Allosaccharopolyspora coralli: one gene and its partner. The protein of the gene in region 1 interacts with the protein of each later gene in a pairwise test. Links are inferred from orthologs where the notes say so. Each region holds a gene or a part of one and is shown on either strand. Other genes may lie near its edges.

Region 1 (9,281 bases):
CTCGGCCAACCGCAGGTAGTAGTCCAATGTGTAGAGCTTCTCGGCCGGGTCGGCGAGGTCGGCGGTGTAGCACAACGCGACCTCGGCGACAGACCGTCCGGTCTCGCGGACCGCGTGGATCGCCGGACGCATCTGCTCGACGTCGTTGAGCGCGTCGAAGATGCGGAAGATGTCGATGCCGGTGTCGGTGGCCTCCTGCACGAAGTGCTCGGTCACCTCGGTCGGGTACGGCGTGTACCCCACCGTGTTGCGCCCGCGCAGCAGCATCTGCAGACACAGGTTGGGCATCGCCTCGCGCAGCGCCGCGAGCCGCTCCCACGGGTCCTCTGCGAGGAACCGCAACGCCACGTCGTAGGTCGCACCGCCCCAGCACTCCACGGAGAGCAGCTCCGGGGTCATGCGTGACACGTGCGGGGCGACGGCGAGCAGGTCCTTGGTGCGTACTCGCGTGGCCAGCAACGACTGGTGCGCGTCGCGGAACGTGGTGTCGGTGACGCCGACCTGCTCACGCTCCCGCATCCACCGCGCGAACCCGTCCGGGCCGAGTTCGGTGAGCTTCTGCTTCGAGCCCGCGGGCGGCTCCACCGACAGATCCGTGGCCTCCGGCAGCTTCACGGTCGGGTCCGGAACCGACGGCCGCTCCCCGTTGGGGTGGTTGACCGTCACGTCCGCGAGGTAGGTCAGCAGCCGCGTGCCGCGGTCGGCCGAATGGCGCGCGGTGAGCAGGTGCGGACGTTGCTCGATGAACGAGGTCGTGACGCGACCCGCCTCGAAGTCCTCGTCGTCCAGAACCGCTTGCAGGAACGGAATGTTCGTGGAGACACCCCGGATCCGGAACTCGGCGACCGCGCGCCGGGCGCGCGCCACGGCGGTGTGAAAGTCCTTGCCACGGCAGGACAACTTCACCAGCATCGAGTCGAAGTGCGGGCTGACGCTCGTCCCCGCGAAGGCGGTTCCGCCGTCGAGCCGGACGCCCGCTCCGCCCGGCGACCGGTAGGCGCTGATCATGCCGGTGTCGGGGCGAAAGCCGTTGGCGGGGTCCTCGGTGGTGATGCGGCACTGCAGGGCGAAACCCCGCAGCCGTACCGAATCCTGGGTCATGCCGAGGTCCTCGAGACTTTCCCCGGCGGCGACCCGCAGCTGCGACTGCACGAGGTCGGCGTCGGTGACCTCCTCGGTCACGGTGTGCTCGACCTGGATGCGCGGGTTCATCTCGATGAACACGTGCCGACCCCGCTCGTCGACGAGGAACTCGACGGTTCCGGCGTTGACGTAGCCGATCTGCCGGGCGAAAGCGACCGCGTCGGCGCAGATCCGCTCGCGAAGCTCCGGGTCGAGGTTCGGAGCGGGCGCGATCTCGATGACCTTCTGGTGCCGCCGCTGCACCGAACAGTCGCGTTCGTAGAGGTGGACGACGTTGCCCTCGTTGTCGGCGAGGATCTGCACCTCGATGTGGCGCGGGTTGACCACGGCCTGCTCGAGGAACACGGTCGCGTCGCCGAAGGCCGACTCGGCCTCGCGCATCGCGGCTTCGAGCGCCTCGCGCAACGACTCGATCTCGTTGACCCTGCGCATTCCGCGACCGCCACCACCGGCGACGGCCTTGACGAAGACCGGAAACTGCATGTCCTCGGCGGCGCTCATGAGCGCATCGGCGTCGGAGGAGGGCGCCGACGAGTCCAGGACAGGGACCCCCGCGTTGCGGGCAGCGGCGACCGCGCTGGCTTTGTTGCCCGTCATCTGCAGGATGTCGTGGCTCGGGCCGACGAACGTGATGCCCGCTTCGGCGCACGCCTCCGCCAGGTCGGGATTCTCCGAGAGGAACCCGTAGCCCGGGTAGACGGCGTCGACCCCGGCCTTCTTCGCGGCTCGGACGATCTCCTCGACCGACAGGTAGGCACGGACCGGATGGCCGGGCTCGCCGATCTCGTAGGACTCGTCGGCCTTCAACCGGTGCAACGAGTTGCGGTCTTCATGCGGGAACACCGCAACGGTGCCCGCGCCGAGTTCGTATCCGGCTCGGAATGCACGAATCGCGATCTCGCCTCGGTTGGCGACGAGAACCTTGCGGAACATGCCGGCTCCTCCAAGATGCAGGTGTCGGACGGTGCGAGAACACTACCGCGAAAATTCTCTTCGCGGTGACCTCTCCCGCGTGATGGACATCATCGAGGACAGCGCTGACCTGCCCGGACTTACCCACCACACAACCCGCCGACGAGAGAAACTTTCAAAGAAATTCCGTCTGAGCAAAGTGAGGCCCTCGCGCCCCGAACCACTCGAACCGACGCCGACCCCCACGCCGACGACACCCGCGAGACCAACCAGGCCCCGCCGAACCACCGACACCCCCCAACTTCGCACCTCACCCAACTGGGCGTACCACCCCACCCCACCTCGGAAAACGGGGTGGCAAATTCGCGCGAATTTGCCGTACCCCCGGGGGGTAGGGGTCAGGACTTGTCCAGATAGCCGGCGCGGTCGGGGTCGACGACTTCGGCGACCATGCGGTGCAGACCGGGATGCCGTTCGAGCTCCGGGTCGTCGGTGAGCACCTCGTCCGCGAGTTCGCGGGCCCTGGCGATCACGTCCTCGTCGCGTAGCAGCGACAGCATCTTCAGGCCGGACTTCGTGCCGGACTGGGCGGCGCCGAGGATGTCGCCCTCGCGGCGCAACTCGAGGTCGAGGCGGGCGAGTTCGAAGCCGTCCGTGGTGGAGGCGACCGCGTCCAACCGTTCCCGGGTGGTCGTGCCGGCCATCGCCTCGCTGACCAGCAGGCACAGGCCCGCCGCGCTCCCGCGGCCCACTCGGCCACGCAACTGGTGCAGCTGGCTCACGCCGAAACGGTCCGCGTCCATGATCACCATGACAGTCGCGTTCGGCACGTTCACGCCGACCTCGACGACCGTGGTCGCCACCAGCACGTCCACCTCGCCCGCCGCGAACCCACACATCACGGCATCCTTCTCGTCAGCGGGGAGTCTGCCGTGCAGCACGGCGATCCGCAGGCCCTGCAATGGTCCCGCACGGAGCTGTTCGGCGACGTCGAGAACCGCGACCGGCGGCCTGCGTTCACCCCCGGAGTCCTCGTCCGGTGGCACCTCGCCGGTGCTGTCGTCCACTTCGGACTTCGAGCTCTTCGAGGTGGACTCGTCCTCGCCGATGCGCGGGCACACCACGTACACCTGGCGTCCGGCTCGGACTTCTTCCCGGACCCGTTGCCACGCACGGTCCAGCCACGCGGGCTTCTCCGAGACCGGAACGACGCTGGAACTGATCGGCGACCGGCCCTGCGGCAGTTCGCGCAACGCGGACGTCTCGAGGTCGCCGTACACCGTCATCGCCACCGTGCGCGGGATCGGCGTCGCCGTCATCACCAACACGTGCGGCGCGGTGTCCTCGCCGCCACGGGCGCGCAGCGCATCCCGTTGCTCGACGCCGAACCGGTGCTGTTCGTCGACCACCACCAGTCCCAGGTCGGCGAACGACACCGTCTCCTGAATCAAGGCGTGCGTCCCCACGACGATGCCCGAGGCGCCCGAAGCCGCGTCCAGCAACGCTTGTTTGCGCTGCGCGGCGGGCAGCGATCCGGTCAGCAGTGTCACGCGGGTCGACTGCTCGGCGCCGCCCAACTCCCCGGCCTTCCCGAGATCCCCCAGCGAATCGGCGAGCGACCGAGAGTGCTGGGCGGCCAGCACCTCGGTCGGCGCGAGCATCGCGGCCTGGCGCCCTGAGTCGATCGCTTGCAGCATCGCACGCAGCGCCACCAGCGTCTTTCCGGAGCCGACCTCGCCCTGGACCAGCCGGTTCATCGGATGCACCCGGGCGAGATCCGCCGCGATCTCTTCGCCGATCTCACGCTGACCCGCGGTCAACTCGAACGGCAACCTGTCGTCGAACTCGGCGAGGATTCCGTCGTCGGCCCGAGCGCACGCGGGCGCCGGGTGCGTCTGTGTACTCGCCCGCATCCGCGCGAGGACGAGCTGCACCGCCAGTGCCTCGTCCCACTTGAGCCGTTCCTGCGCCGCCTCGACCTCGGCATGACTCGACGGACGGTGGATCATCCGGATCGCTTCGTCCACACCGGACAGCCCGAGTCGTTGACGCATCGGCTGGGGTAACGGGTCGTCGGCCCCGTCCCACATTTCCAAGACCTGGGACACGCAACGCGCGATCGACCAGGACGGAAGTCCTTGCGCCGCCGGATACACCGGAATCAGCGCCGAGGCGAACTCCTCCGCCTTCGCGGCGCCGCCTTCGTCGGAGTCATCGGAGTCGAACAACTGGTACTCGGGGTGCGCCAGCTGCAACTTGCTGCGGTAGGCCGTGACCTTACCCGCGAACATGCCGCGACGACCCGGAATCAGCTCACGCTCACGCCACGCCTGGTTGAAAAAAGTACAGATCAACGAGCGCTGTCCGTCGGTGATCGTGGCCTCGACGATCGTGCCGCGACGCGAGCGCATGGTCCGTTTGCTCACCCGATCGACCCGAGCGAGCACCGTCGCGTGCTCGTCGATCTCCAGACCCGCGATCGGGGTGAGCTCACCGCGTTCGGCGTACCTGCGAGGGTAATGCCGCAACAGATCGCCCACAGTGGACAGGCCGAGAGTGGAATCGAGCGCCTTGGCCGTCTTCGCGCCCAACACCCGATCCAAGCCCGTGGCTCCTGTGGTCATCCCCGCACCTTCGTTCCCGCTCACGTCCGGGATCGGACGTTACCGAACCGCACCGACGCCGCACGCACCTCACTCCACCCCGATCATGACCGCGGTGCCGAGATCACCTGCCGGGTAGCACGCGAGTTCCACCTCCGGACGCGTCCGGTGCAGATGCGCGGTGAGTCGCTCACCCAACGTGTCCGGGGCCTGAGCACCCACGAGCACCGTCACGAGCTCGCCACCCGCGCCGAGCATCCGATCCGAGAGCGAACACGCCGCCTCGCACAGGTCACCCTCGATGAGCACCACGTCGCCGTCGATCATGCCGAGCACGTCTCCGGATTGACACGTCCCCACCCAGGTCAGGGCCTCGCGCGCGGCGACAACAAGTTCACCCCGGCGGGTCGCAGCGGCGGCCTCGGCCATCGCGACCGTGTCGTCGGCGGCCCGGCGCAGCGGGTCGTGCACCGCGAGCGCCGCGAGACCCTGCGTCGGTGACGCCGTCGGCACCACGACGACGTCGATGCCTGCCCGCACCGACATCCCCGCCGCGTCCTCAGCCAACGGCGTCACCGTGTCGTCGTTGGGCAGCACGACGACGTCCCGTGCCCCCACACTCTCGATCGCCGCGACGAGATCGCCGGTGCCGAGCGGACGTTCGGTTCCCACCGCGACGACCTCGGCGCCCTCGGCGGTGAACAGTTCCGCGAGGGCCTCGCCCCGCACACACGCCACCACCACTCGCCGCGCCGACACAGCCGCGACCTGATCGGCGAAGCGCGTCACCCGGATCCGGTGTACGCGTCCCGACTCGATGCCGGATTCGATCGCGGCGCCGATGTCGTCGCAGTGCACGTGCACCGCCCACGACGCTCGGCCGTCACCCGCGACGGACACGCAGTCGCCGAGGCCCGCCAGCCGGGTGCGGAGAACGGCGGCGGCCTTGTCGGTCGCGCCGTCGAGCAGGTACATGACCTCGTACGAGAACGCCGAGTCGTGCTCCAACGAGACAGGGGGAGCCGATAGCGGCGCCGCCGGGGACTCCGCGGCGAGACGGAGCCCCTCGTGCAGAACGGCGTGCAGCGCATCGAGCAGCACGACGAGACCGCGGCCACCGGCGTCGACGACACCGGCACGCGCCAGTTCCGGCAGCTGCGCGGTCGTCTTCCCGAGCGCGTCGACTGCCGCGCCGGTCGCCACCCGGGTCACTTCACCGAGGTTGGTGGACCCACACGCCGAGGCCGCCGTCGACGCGGCCCGCAGCACCGACAACAAAGTGCCCTCGGCGGGTTGGGCGATGGCGTGTCGTGCGAGATCGTCGGCGCGCCGCAGCGCATCGCACAGGCACGAGCCGTCCAGGGCGCGGTCGTCGCGGGTCGCCTCGGCCAGACCTCGCAGCACCTGCGAAACCAACATGCCCGAATTGCCTCGTGCACCGGCCAACGCGCCCCGGGCCAGCGCCGCGACCACCGCCGCGGTGCCCGCACCCTCGTGCACCGGCTCGGCCGCGGCGGCACGCATCGTGAGCAGCAGGTTCGTGCCGGTGTCCCCGTCGGCGACCGGATACACGTTGATCCGGTCGATGGCCTCGCGATCACGCTCCAGGTCGGAGACGGCGAACTCGGCCCACCGGCGGGCCCCCGAAGCATCGAGCGCGTGCAAGACCTTCGGACCTCCCACCGGTCACGACAACGGCACCGGTCGAGCGTAACCTCCGCCCCACGGCACCTCGGCGACCACCGTGGCGCCCACGTCGGAGACGGCGTGCCGGGTGCGTTAGACTCGTACGGTCCCGGGAGGCGATGACCCAGGGCGACCGACCACTCAGGTGCGATACCGCCCTGCTGGGATGGTGCCGCCGGACGGCGGTGTTCAGGACGCGCAGCCCTTCGGGGCCGGACCCCACGGGTCCGTGCACGACCTTCATCGCTGGAAACATCGTGAACCCCGCCGACGCGAGGCGGGACCCAAGCAGAGTTAGGGGTGTCTGACGTGGCTGCCGTCTGCGACGTCTGCAGTAAGGGACCAGGCTTCGGCAACTCGGTCTCGCACTCCCACCGGAAGACCAAGCGCCGGTGGAACCCGAACATCCAGACCGTTCACGCCAAGATCGGTCTGTCCCAGCGCAAGCGGATGAACGTGTGCACATCCTGCCTCAAGGCGGGCAAGGTCGTGCGCGGCTGAGCACACACTCCGCACGCAGAACGTCGAGAGGGCCCGGGACACTCCGTCCCGGGCCCTCTCGTCGCGTAGGGGTGGCAAATTCGCGCGAATTTGCCACCCCGCTGTCCACAGGACGGGGAGTTGTCCCCACTCGGGCGGGGTGAATCCGCACTGGGGCCTTCGGGGCGATGGGCGGATGCGCGTGAGTGTGTGAGCCCTCGACGTGACCGGTGGCCTGCGGGATCAGGGCAGCTTCCAGTCGATGGGGGCGGCGCCTCGCTCTTCCAGGAGGGCGTTGGCGCGACTGAAGGGCCGTGAGCCGAAGAAGCCCCGATCGGCGGACATGGGGCTCGGATGCGAGGACTCCACGCACGGCACGTCGGCCATGAGCGGCCGGAGATTGCGGGCATCGCGGCCCCACAGGATCGCCACCATCGGCTCGTCCCGCCCCGCCAGCGCCCGAATGGCTTGTTCGGTGACCTCTTCCCAACCCTTGCCGCGGTGCGAGGCGGGCCGGCCCGGCTCGACGGTGAGCGCGCGGTTGAGCAGCAGCACCCCACGCTGCGTCCACGGGCTGAGGTCGCCGTGCGAGGGAGCGGGATGACCGAGGTCCTCCCCGTACTCCCGAAAGATGTTGCCGAGGCTGCGGGGCAGCGGCCGCACGTCTTCGGCGACGGAGAAGCTCAGCCCGACGGGATGGCCCGGTGTCGGATAGGGATCCTGGCCGACGATGAGCACCCGCACGTCGTGGAACGGTTGCTGGAACGCGCGGAGCACGTTCTGCCCGGCAGGGAGGTACTGCCGTCCGGCGGCGACCTCCGTGCGCAGGAACTCCCCCATGTCGGCGATCCGGTCGGCGACGGGAGCGAGCGCTTCGGCCCAGCCGGCTTCGACGACTTCGGGCAACGGGCGTGCGGTCACGGCGGCGACTTTATCGGGCAGCAGGAGCGACTTCCGCAACCGCCCCGCAGCACCGCCTTTCGACGTCGAACGATGTCAACGTGCTGACCCTCACATTCGGCGGCCGTCGGGGGTATGGTTGCGCGGACCAGCGACGACGATCAAGTTCATCGCTCGGCTCCCGCTCGGCGGAGTGTCTCCGGAACCTCGCCGCACGCGCCGGGCAGGGGGCGAACTCGATCATTCACACCCACGGGGGAACTCATCGATCAGGACACAACGGCGCATCATGCTGGCCCGACACTGCTCACTCAGCTAGGTTCCGGAATTCCGACTCTGTTCACGGAAGGTGTGGACAGCACGACCCGGAGGTGGCGCACAGTCCTATGACCGCATCGGACACCGCAGAACCCACGCCAGAACAGCAGTCACTGCTGAAACGCGCGATCGCCGCGGCCGCGATCGGCAATATGACCGAATGGTACGACTTCGGTGTCTACGCCTACGTCGCGATCTACGTGGGTATGGCGTTCTTCCCCGAGGCGGACCCGGGGGCCCAGACGCTCTCGGCGTTCGGTGTATTCGCGATCTCGTTCCTGCTGCGCCCGCTCGGCAGCCTGTTCTTCGGCCCGCTCGGTGACCGGATCGGCAGACAGAAGGTCCTCGCGATCACGATCCTGCTGATGTCCGGGTCGACCTTCCTCATCGGTCTGCTTCCCGGTTACGAGACGATCGGCATTCTCGCCCCGATCCTCCTGCTGCTGTGCCGCATGCTGCAGGGCTTCTCCACCGGTGGCGAGTACGGCGGTGCCGCCACCTACATCGCCGAGTTCGCGCCCGACAAGAAGCGCGGTTTCTACGGATCGTGGCTGGAGTTCGGCACCCTCACCGGGTTCGGTTTCGGTGCGCTCGTGCCGACGATCCTGATCCTGAGTCTGAGTGACGCCGCCATGAACGAGTGGGGCTGGCGCATCCCGTTCCTCATCGCCGGTCCCCTCGGCGCAGTGGGCCTCTACCTGCGTTCGAAGCTGGAAGACACCCCGGCGTTCAAGAACCTCGAGCACACCCACAAGATCGAGAAGTCGCCGCTGAAGGCCCTGATCGTCGGGTACTGGAAGCGACTGCTCATCCTCATGGGCATCGTCATCACCATCAACGTCGGCAACTACACGATCCTGACGTACATGGAGACCTACCTCGCCGAGGAGTTGGAGATCTCCAAGACGGCGGCACTGTTGCCGTTGCTGCTCGTCACGTTGATGATGATGGTGTTGATCACCCCGATCGGCGCGCTGTCCGACAGAGTGGGCCGCAAACCGCTGTTCCTGTCGGCGTGTTTGTGCTTCCTGGTCCTGACCTATCCGGCGTTCTGGCTGATCTCGCTGGGCAGCGCATTCACCACCTTCTGCGGGCTTGCTCTGCTGGGGCTCTGCCATGTGCAGCTGATCGGTCCGCTCGCGGCGACGCTGCCCGCGATGTTCCCGACCGGCGTGCGCTACGCGGCCTTCGCGATCGGCTACAACGTGTCGACGTCGCTGTTCGGCGGTACCGCGCCGT
Region 2 (9,349 bases), 2.4 Mb from region 1 along the record:
TCGGCCGACCCCGAATGCGCCGATTCGGGTGCGGCGGCGCCGTTCGGCTGTGCCGCCGACGACTCGGCAGCCGCAGAGTTCACGACCACCGGCTCGGACGACGCGCCCGCACTGCCTGCGGGCCTGCTCACCTTGCGACGACGCGAGCGCTCGGCAGCCTGCGAGGGCTCGGCGTCACCAGCGGCACCACTCGTGGACGGGGCCGAGCCGTCCGGCGTCGTGCTCGGCTCGGCGGCCGGGGACGTAGTGGTCGGCTCGGAGGTAGTGGTCGGCTCGGAGGTAGTGGTCGGCTCGGTGGAAACCGGTTCGGCGACCACCGGGGTCACCGCCTCGCCCGCGCTGCCTGCGGGGCGACTCACCTTGCGACGACGTGACCGGCCGGAGGGCGCCTTCTCACCGGTTGCCTTGTCACCGGCTGTCGCCGCTCCCGTTGCCGCTGCTGCCGTGCCCGCCTGCTGGTCACGGGCTCCGGACGAGTCCGCCACAGGCTCCTCGGACCGGGATCTCTGCGAGCCGGAGTCGGCCATGCCCCGCGGTTCCAACACGGGAGCGGCCTGCGACTCGTCGCGACCCGCACGCTGGTCTGCCTTGTCCTGCCGACCGGCCTTGTTTCGCCGATCGCGCCCCTTCGGGGACCCGTCCTGCTGATCCGCGCTGGAGTTGGACTTCGGTTCCTCCGACGGAGACGAGGATTTCTCCGTCTGCGTGGCGTCCGCAGCGGATTCGGCGGCCGGAGCGTCGGACTGCTGGCCCTTGCCGCGTTTACGACGCTCCTGCTTGTCCTGCTTGCCCCCGTCCTGTTTGCCACCGTCGTGCTTCTGCTCGGACTTCTGATCGCCCTTGTGCTCGTGCTTACCGCCACCCGTGGCGGGCAGATCCGTCGACACCAGCACGCCACGGCCACGGCAGTGCTCGCACGTGTTGCTGTACGCCTCCAGCAGACCGGTGCCGACTCGCTTGCGGGTCATCTGCACCAGACCCAACGAGGTCACCTCGGCGACCTGGTGCCGCGTGCGGTCGCGGCCGAGGCACTCGGTCAGCCGCCGCAGGACCAGATCCCGGTTCGACTCCAACACCATGTCGATGAAGTCGATGACGATGATCCCGCCGATGTCGCGCAACCGGAGCTGGCGGACGATCTCCTCCGCCGACTCCAGGTTGTTGCGGGTCACCGTCTCCTCCAGGTTGCCGCCGGAGCCGGTGAACTTGCCAGTGTTGACGTCGATGACCGTCATCGCCTCGGTGCGGTCGATGATCAGGTATCCGCCGGAAGGCAACCACACCTTGCGGTCCAGAGCCTTCGAGATCTGCTCGTTGATGCGCTGCTCGGTGAACACGTCGTTCTTGCCGGTGTGCTTGTACAGCCGGTCCACCAGGTCCGGTGCCACGTGGTTCACGTAGGCCTCGATGGTGTCCCACGCGGTGTCACCCTGGACGGTCAACGACGTGAAGTCCTCGGTGAACAGGTCCCGGATGACCTTGATCAGCAGGTCCGGCTCCTCGTAGAGCAGCTGCGGAGCCTGCGCCTTCGGCTGCTCGGAGCGCTCCTTGATGACGTCCCACTGCGCCTGCAGCCGCTTGACGTCACGCTCCAGCGAGTCCTCGCTAGTGCCCTCCGACGCGGTGCGGATGATGACGCCCGCGTTCTCCGGAACGATCCGCTTGAGGATCTCCTTGAGGCGCTTGCGCTCGGTGTCCGGCAGCTTGCGGCTGATGCCGGTGGCGCTGCCGCCCGGCACGTACACCAGGAAGCGTCCTGGCAGGCTGATCTGGGTGGTCAACCGCGCACCCTTGTGCCCGATCGGGTCCTTGGTGACCTGCACGAGAACGCTGTCGCCCGAGCTCAACGCCTGCTCGATCCGGCGCGACTTGCCCGCGAGTCCCGCCGAGTCCCAGTCGACCTCACCGGCGTAGATGACCGCGTTGCGGCCCTTACCGATGTCGACGAACGCGGCCTCCATGCTCGGCAGCACGTTTTGCACGCGGCCGAGGTAGACGTTGCCGACCAGCGAACCGCTGCCCGACGAGGTCACGAAGTTCTCGACGAGGACGTTGTCCTCCAGCACCGCGATCTGGGTCTGCTCGCCGTGCTCCCGGACCACCATGCGGCGCTCGACGGACTCGCGGCGGGCGAGGAACTCCGACTCGGAGAGCACCGGCGCGCGGCGACGCCCCGCTTCGCGACCGTCACGGCGGCGCTGACGCTTGGCTTCCAGACGGGTCGAGCCCTTGATCGCACGGACCTCGTCGTCGCCGCCCGAGTCCTTCTCCGGCGCGGACTCGCGCGTGTGCACCACGGTGTTCGGCGGATCGTCGTCCCGGCCGGACTCGTCGTCGCCCGTGCCCTTGCGACGCCTGCGGCGGCGACGCCGACTGGATCCGTCACCCGAGTCGTCGGAGGACTTCTCCTCCTTCGGCCCGGCGCCGTCCGCCTGCTCGGACCCGCCGTCCTTGTCGGACTTCTTGTCCTTCTTGGACTTCTTCTCGCTCTTGTCGCCCTTGTCGTTCTTGTCCTGGCGCCCCGGCTTGTCGGGCTGCTCGTCCGACGACTCCTCACCGCCGCCGTCGTCGCCGTCACCACCGCGGCCCCGGCCACGGCCACGCCGACCACGCCGACGCCGGCGGCGGCCGGACTGGTCGCCGTCCTCGTCGTCGGTGTCGTCCTCGTCGTCCGAGTCCGACCCCTGGCTCGTGTCCTGGGAGTCCTCCGTCGCCGACCGCTCCGGCTTCGACTTGGCCGGTGCCGTCTCGGCCGCGGCGAGGAACGTGGCCTGCGGAGCCTCGAACAGCGGCGACAGGCCCGCAGGAGCGGGCGCTTGCTCGGCACTCGGTTGCGTATCGGCGGCGGCCGCGAACGGCGTGCTCGCCGACTCGGTAGGCGTGTGCGGTTCCGTGGGCTCGGCCCGGTCGCCGTCGGCGGAGGCAGACACCTGGCCACCGTCGCTCGGCGCGACGGATGCCTGCTGCTCGTCCGTGTCGTCCACGAGCTGCTCAGGGCGCAGTTCCCGGACGACACGCAGGGCCACGTCACGGGTGATGTTCGACTGCGCGCTGCGCACCGACTCACCCAGTGACTCGAGTGTCGTGATCACCTCGCGACTGCTCGCGCCGAGCTGCTTGGCCAGCGCGTGCACCCGGAGCTTCGCGGGAAGCTCGACCGTCGCCTGGGGCGAGTCGTCGGTAGGTGTGGGCGACTGCCCGCTGGAGTTTCCAGCGGGCGTATCCATGTTCAACATCCAGCTCCTCCGCCCCCGGGCGCGTCCTCGACGACGCGAGCCGCACAGGGGCCTGTGTGTTCTTCTGTTCTCCGCCACCGTGGTGACGGCAATTCTTGGTTCCCCCCTGCTCCCGGGTCCTCGCCCGGGACGGCAGCACGGCGGGTACGGCGACGTCCGCGCCGACACCCGTCACCCGGCCGCAGGCTCTCCCCGCCGGGCTCCGGCCGCCGCCCTGTCCTGGGCCAACGGGTCGGCCAGCACCCCGGTGTCGTCGAGCCGGCCTTGCTCCCACCGCACCGCCCGAGGGGCGGCGGAAGGTGCCAGGTCGGCGACGACACGCAACGCGCTCAGTACGTCGTCGGGCCGCACGACCGGTGTTGTCTGCCGTACGACCGTTACGAGTATCCCATACGGTTCACAGCTAGTCGGCCAATCGTCCATCCGAGGGGTGAACGTGTCGTGACCGTCACTGTCCGCAGCCACGGAACCCGCGACGGTCACCGGTTCCACGACCTCGGCGGCGACGACCGCGGCCCGCGCGTCGAGAGTACGCATCCCGTCCTTGCCCATGCGTTCGACCTCGACGCCGGACTCGGCAAGTAACCGCTCCACGGCATGTCGCAGCTCGTCGGCGGACACACCGGGCACCTGAATGCACCAGCGGCTCGCTTCCAGCCGATCCGCCAACGACCCGGACGTGGCCTCGACGACGTCGAGCACGTCCATCCCGGCAGGCAGCGCCGCGTCGAGCTCGTCACGGACCACCCCCGGATCCACCCGCTCGACGAGTTGAAGTTCGACGTACTCCGCCTCGCTGGCCACACCCGTCGGCACCGCTCCGGCCCACGAGACCTTGGGGTGCGGGTTGAAGCCCTGCGAGTACGCCATCGGCACCCCGGTGCGACGCAGCGTGCGCTCGAACGCCCTGGCCAGGTCGCGATGCGAGGTGAAACGCATCCGACCGCGCTTGGCGTAGCGCACCCGCAGTTTCTGCACCGGCGGTGCCGACGGGTTGGGCTTGTCCTGACGACTCAGGGCTCCTCCTCAGCCGAACGCACTGTTGGCGACCGGTGAGCCCTTGCCCACCGGTGAGATCGGAAGCAGGGGCCGGCCGGAGGGTCCCACCTCGATGTCGGTGCCCATCGTCGGGCACACACCGCAGTCGAAGCAGGGAGTCCACCGGCAGTCGTCCTGCTCCTGGGCGTCGAGGGCGTCCTGCCAGTCGGTCCACAACCACTCCTTGTCCAGACCGGAGTCGAGGTGGTCCCACGGCAGTACCTCGTCCTCGCCGCGCTCGCGAGTGGTGAACCAGTCGACGTCCACGCCCAGCGGCCGCAACTCGGCGTCCGCGCACTCCCTCCACCGGTCGTAGGAGAAGTACTCGTTCCAGCCGTCGAAGCGGCCGCCCGCACGCCACACCCGCTCGATGACCGGTCCCAGTCGACGGTCGCCGCGCGAGAGGAGGCCTTCGACCAGGGAAGGTTTGCCGTCGTGGTACCGCATGCCGATGCTGCGCCCCAGCTTGCGATCGGAGTTCACCGCCGCCCGCAGCTTGCGCAACCGGTCGTCGACCGTGTCCGGATCGCACTGCGCCGCCCACTGGAACGGCGTGTGCGGCTTGGGGACGAACCCGCCGATGGAGATGGTGCAGCGGATGTTGTTGTGGCCCGCCGCCTGCCTGCCGGTCCGGATGACCTCCTTGGCCATCTCGGCGATCTGCAGCACGTCGTCGTCGGTTTCGGTCGGCAGTCCGCACATGAAGTACAGCTTCACCTGACGCCAGCCGTTCGCGAACGCGGCGGCGACCGTCCGGACCAGGTCCTCTTCCGAGACCATCTTGTTGATCACGCGCCGGATCCGCTCGCTGCCGCCCTCGGGCGCGAAGGTCAGACCGGAGCGGCGACCGTTGCGCGAGAGCTCGTTGGCGAGGTCGATGTTGAACGCGTCCACCCGCGTCGAGGGCAGCGACAGGCCGGTGTTGGTGCCCTCGTAGCGGTCGGCGAGACCCTTGGTGATGTCACCGATCTCGGAGTGGTCCGCCGAACTCAACGACAGCAGCCCGACCTCCTCGAACCCGGTCGCCTCCAGACCGCACTGGACCATGTTGCCGATGCCCTCGACCGAACGCTCCCGCACCGGGCGGGTGATCATCCCCGCCTGACAGAAGCGGCAGCCCCGGGTGCAGCCACGGAAGATCTCCACGCTCATCCGCTCGTGCACGCTCTCCGCCATCGGAACCAGCGGCTTCTTCGGATACGGCCACTCGTCGAGCTCCATCGTGGTGCGCTTGAACACCCGGTACGGCACGACCGCGTCGATCGCGCCGTCCGCGCGGTAGCTGACGTCGTAGAACCGCGGGACGTAGACGCCGCCGCTCTCCGCGAGCCGCAGCAGCAGTTCCTCGCGGCCGCCCGGTTGGCCCTCGTCCTTCCAGCGCCGGATCTGGGAGGTGACCTCCAGGACGGCTTCCTCTCCGTCACCGAGGACCACCGCGTCGAGAAAGTCCGCGATCGGCTCCGGGTTGAACGCCGCGTGCCCGCCCGCGAGGACGATCGGATGCTCGTCCGTGCGGTCCGCCGCGTTCAGCGGGATGCCACCGAGGTCGAGCGCCGAGAGCAGATTGGTGTAGCCGAGTTCGGTCGCGAAGCTGACGCCGAGGACGTCGAACCCGCCGACCGGACGATGGTTGTCGACCGTGAACTGCGGGATGCCGTGCTCGCGCATCAGGTTCTCGAGGTCGGGCCACACGGAGTAGGTGCGCTCGGCGAGCACCTCGGGCAGCTCGTTGAGGACCTCGTAGAGAATCATGACGCCCTGGTTGGGCAGGCCGACCTCGTAGGCGTCCGGGTACATCAAGCACCAGCGCACCGAGGTCTCGTCCCAGTCCTTGGCTGTCGAGTTCAACTCACCGCCGACGTACTGGACGGGTTTGGAGACGCGGGAGAGCAGCGGCTCCAGCTGGTCGTAGACGGACTGCACAGACACGGCTCCCAGGGTAGAGGCCTGTGCCGCGCCGACACCGACCTCACCCCACCGGCCCAGTCATCCCCCGGCTCAACCTTCACCCCACCGAGGCCAACCTTCACCCCACCGAGGCGCTCACCACCCCGCCACCTGTGGACAACTCCCCTCCCTGTGGACAGCGGGGTGGCAAATTCGCGCGAATTTGCCACCCGGCGTCAGGTGTCGCGGGTGAGCCAGACTTCGTCGCGGGTGTCGCCGTCGTCGAGGCGGACCGCGCCGGGCCACCGACCGCGTTCGACCCAGCCGAGTGCCTCGTAGTAGCGCTCCAGGTCCTGACCACTGCGGGTGATGAGCTCCAGCTGTGTGAGACCGACCGCCTGAGCCTGGGCGAGCACCGCGTCGTGCAACTGGCGGCCCCACCCCGTGCCCTGCAGGTCGGGGTCGACCATCAGCCAGGACAGTTCCCCGGTGTGCGCCCGCGCGGGCAATGATTGGGGCGTCAGGACCGCCGCACCGACCAGCTCGCGGTCCCGGCCGACGGTGATGAGGAAGGCGCGACGCTGCGAGACGTCGTCGACGACCTTCGCGGCGGCCTCGCGGACCTTCTCCAGCGGATCGGACGGCCGGAAACCGACCGCGCCACCCGCCACCGACACCCGCCCCCACAGGTCGGTGAGACCGTCGACGAGGTCGGGATGCGGCTGGTCGACGCGGTGCGGGCCGGTGACGAAACCGCTACTCACTCGCCGAGATCCGGGAACCACAGCTTGATCTCCCGCTCGGCCGACTCGGCCGAGTCCGAACCGTGCACCAGGTTGAACTGGACCTCGAGCCCGTAGTCGCCGCGGATGCTGCCGGGCGCGGCCTTGTCCACCGGGTCGGTGCCACCGGCGAGCTGCCGGAACGCCGCGATCGCGCGCGGGCCCTCGACGACCATCGCCACGACCGGCCCGGAGGTGATGAACTCCAGCAGCGAGCCGAAGAACGGCTTGCCGTCGTGCTCGGCGTAGTGCTGCTCGGCGACCTGCTGCTCGACCTGGCGCAGCTCCAGCGCGGCCAGCGAGAGGCCCTTGCGCTCGATGCGGCTCACGACCTCGCCGACGAGGCCTCGCTGCACGCCGTCGGGCTTGACGAGGACCAGGGTGCGCTCACTCACGACTTGTCTCCTTCACGTGCTTGCGCGCGGTCCGTCGACAGCCACGCGTCCGATGTGTCCGCAAGCGTAGCGACGCAGGTCGCTCTCCCACCTGTGGGGCAGGTGCCTGGGCAACCAGGCGCGAGGTGAGGTTCCGTCACGCAATCGCCAACGCGGATCACCCCGAGCCCACCGCTCGAGGCTGGTGTGGCGGAGACCACCGCGATAGCGTCGGCGCGGCCGTACCGACCGGCCGGTCGGGCCACCCGCCACAGGAGGACGCCGATGCGCGCCGCAGTGCACACCGCGCCGAACGAGCCGATGCGGATCGAGGACCTCACGGATCCGCACCCGAAGGCCGGTGAGGTCGCGATCGACGTGCGTTCCTGCGGCGCCTGCCACACCGACCTGCATGTCCTCAAGGGCGAGTTGCCGTTCCCGACACCGTCGGTGCTGGGGCACGAGGTGGCCGGGGTGATCTCCGAGGTCGGGCCGGGTGTGGCGAACCTGCGGGTCGGCGACCCGGTGATCACCAGTTTCATCATGCCGTGCGGGACGTGTGCACAGTGCTCCCGCGGCAACGAGGATCTCTGCGTCGACTTCTTCGCCTACAACCGCGGCAAGGGGCAGCTCTACGACGGCGAGACGCGACTGTTCCGTCCCGACGGCGAGCCGGTGTGGATGTACTCGATGGGCGGGCTCTCCGAACGCTGCGTCACGCCCGCCACCTCCGCGTACCGGGTTCCGGAAGGCGTCGAACTCACCGACGTCGCCTCCGTGGGCTGCTCGACCATGACGGCCTACGGGGCACTGCGCCACGCCGCGAACGTGCAGGTCGGCGACACCGTGGCGGTGGTCGCGGCAGGCGGCGTGGGCTCGGCGCTGATCCAGCTCGCCACGACCTTCGGGGCGTCCGAGGTGATCGCCGTCGACGTCGCCACCGACAAGCTCGCCGCCGCCCGGTCTCTCGGCGCGACACGAACCGTCAACTCCGCCGAGGTCGACGCTGCCGAAGCGATTCGCGACCTGACCGGCGGGCGCGGCGTCGACGTCGCGTTCGAAGCGCTCGGCAACGTCACGACCTTCGGCATCGCCCGCGACTCCGTCGTCGAGGGCGGACAGGTCGTCATCGTCGGGATCGCACCACGAGGCACCAGCGCCGAGTTCGACCTCGCGACCATCGCCCGCCGCAAGCTGCAGATCAAAGGCTCCTACGGCGCCAAACCCCGACGGGACATGCCGGTCCTGCTCGACCTGGTCGCGAAGGGCAAGCTGCGACCGCAGGACGCGATCAGCCGCCGCTACTCGTTCGACGAGGTGCAGGACGCCTACGACGCGCTCAACCGGGGTGAGACGCGAGGACGTGCCGTGGTCGACGTCAGCTAGCTCGCCGCTGCTTGGCGTTGGCCTCGCGCTGGGCGATGAACGCGACCACCAGGGCGATTCCGACGCTGATCCAGATCGCGTACTGGTCCACGGCCATCACCGCGTCCACCGCGTACTGACCGAGCGCGTACCCGAGCCCGGCGACGATACCGGTGATGATCAGTGACCCGATCGCGTTCAACAACAGGAAACTCGTCAGGCGCATCCCGGTCCATCCCGCGAGCGCGTACACGAGCCCGGCGGGCACTCCCGGCACGAACGCGAAGACCACCGCGAGACGGATCCACCACGGGTTCATCGTGCGGATGCGCTCGGCGAAGCGTTGTGAGCGCTCGGTCTGGGCGAAGAGGTTCACGATGCCGCGTCCCCACTGGCGACCGGCCCACCAGAACAACCAGTCGAACTTGATCATGCCGACGACGCCGGCGAACACGACCAGTGCGAGCGAGACCTCGCCCACTCTCGCGAAGGCGGCACCGGCCCCGACCGCGGCCTTGCTGCCGGTGAGGAACTCCAGCACCACGGGGTGCGACCCGAGCAGGAACGGGCGTGCGGGCCACATCGCCATCCCGAAGACCGTCACGCCGACGATCGCCCACATCAACGCCTTGTCGGTACGGCTCGCCGCGCCCGGGCCCCACGGCTT

What was found.
Region 2: the proteins of GIY23_RS17510 (region 1) and ndk interact in binary tests that used the Escherichia coli proteins (3 or more experiments, as listed by UniProt). The link is inferred for Allosaccharopolyspora coralli from one-to-one orthologs.

The regions. Positions count from the first base shown.
Region 1 is NZ_CP045929.1:3,753,982-3,763,262, forward strand. Bases 5,907-8,785 are described here. They hold GIY23_RS17510 (uracil-DNA glycosylase), read right to left. Parts: upstream 7,746-8,785; coding sequence 7,068-7,745; downstream 5,907-7,067. Other genes in these bases: GIY23_RS17500 (DAK2 domain-containing protein), read right to left, coding at 5,907-6,323; rpmB (50S ribosomal protein L28), read left to right, coding at 6,654-6,845; GIY23_RS17515 (MFS transporter), read left to right, coding at 8,111-8,785. Outside these bases: GIY23_RS17490 (pyruvate carboxylase), read right to left, coding at 1-2,076; ATP-dependent DNA helicase RecG, read right to left, coding at 2,454-4,679; more of GIY23_RS17500, read right to left, coding at 4,749-5,906; more of GIY23_RS17515, read left to right, coding at 8,786-9,281. UniProt on the Escherichia coli protein: Excises uracil residues from the DNA which can arise as a result of misincorporation of dUMP residues by DNA polymerase or due to deamination of cytosine.
Region 2 is NZ_CP045929.1:1,334,523-1,343,871, reverse strand. The notes cover bases 5,631-8,577. They hold ndk (nucleoside-diphosphate kinase), read right to left. Parts: upstream 7,339-8,577; coding sequence 6,922-7,338; downstream 5,631-6,921. Other genes in these bases: GIY23_RS06380 (zinc-binding dehydrogenase), read left to right, coding at 7,603-8,577; GIY23_RS06390 (GNAT family N-acetyltransferase), read right to left, coding at 6,398-6,925; GIY23_RS06395 (TIGR03960 family B12-binding radical SAM protein), read right to left, coding at 5,631-6,203. Outside these bases: GIY23_RS06405 (translation initiation factor IF-2 N-terminal domain-containing protein), read right to left, coding at 1-3,236; GIY23_RS06400 (TIGR03936 family radical SAM-associated protein), read right to left, coding at 3,408-4,214; more of GIY23_RS06395, read right to left, coding at 4,263-5,630; more of GIY23_RS06380, read left to right, coding at 8,578-8,703; GIY23_RS06375 (DedA family protein), read right to left, coding at 8,696-9,349. UniProt on the Escherichia coli protein: Major role in the synthesis of nucleoside triphosphates other than ATP. The ATP gamma phosphate is transferred to the NDP beta phosphate via a ping-pong mechanism, using a phosphorylated active-site intermediate.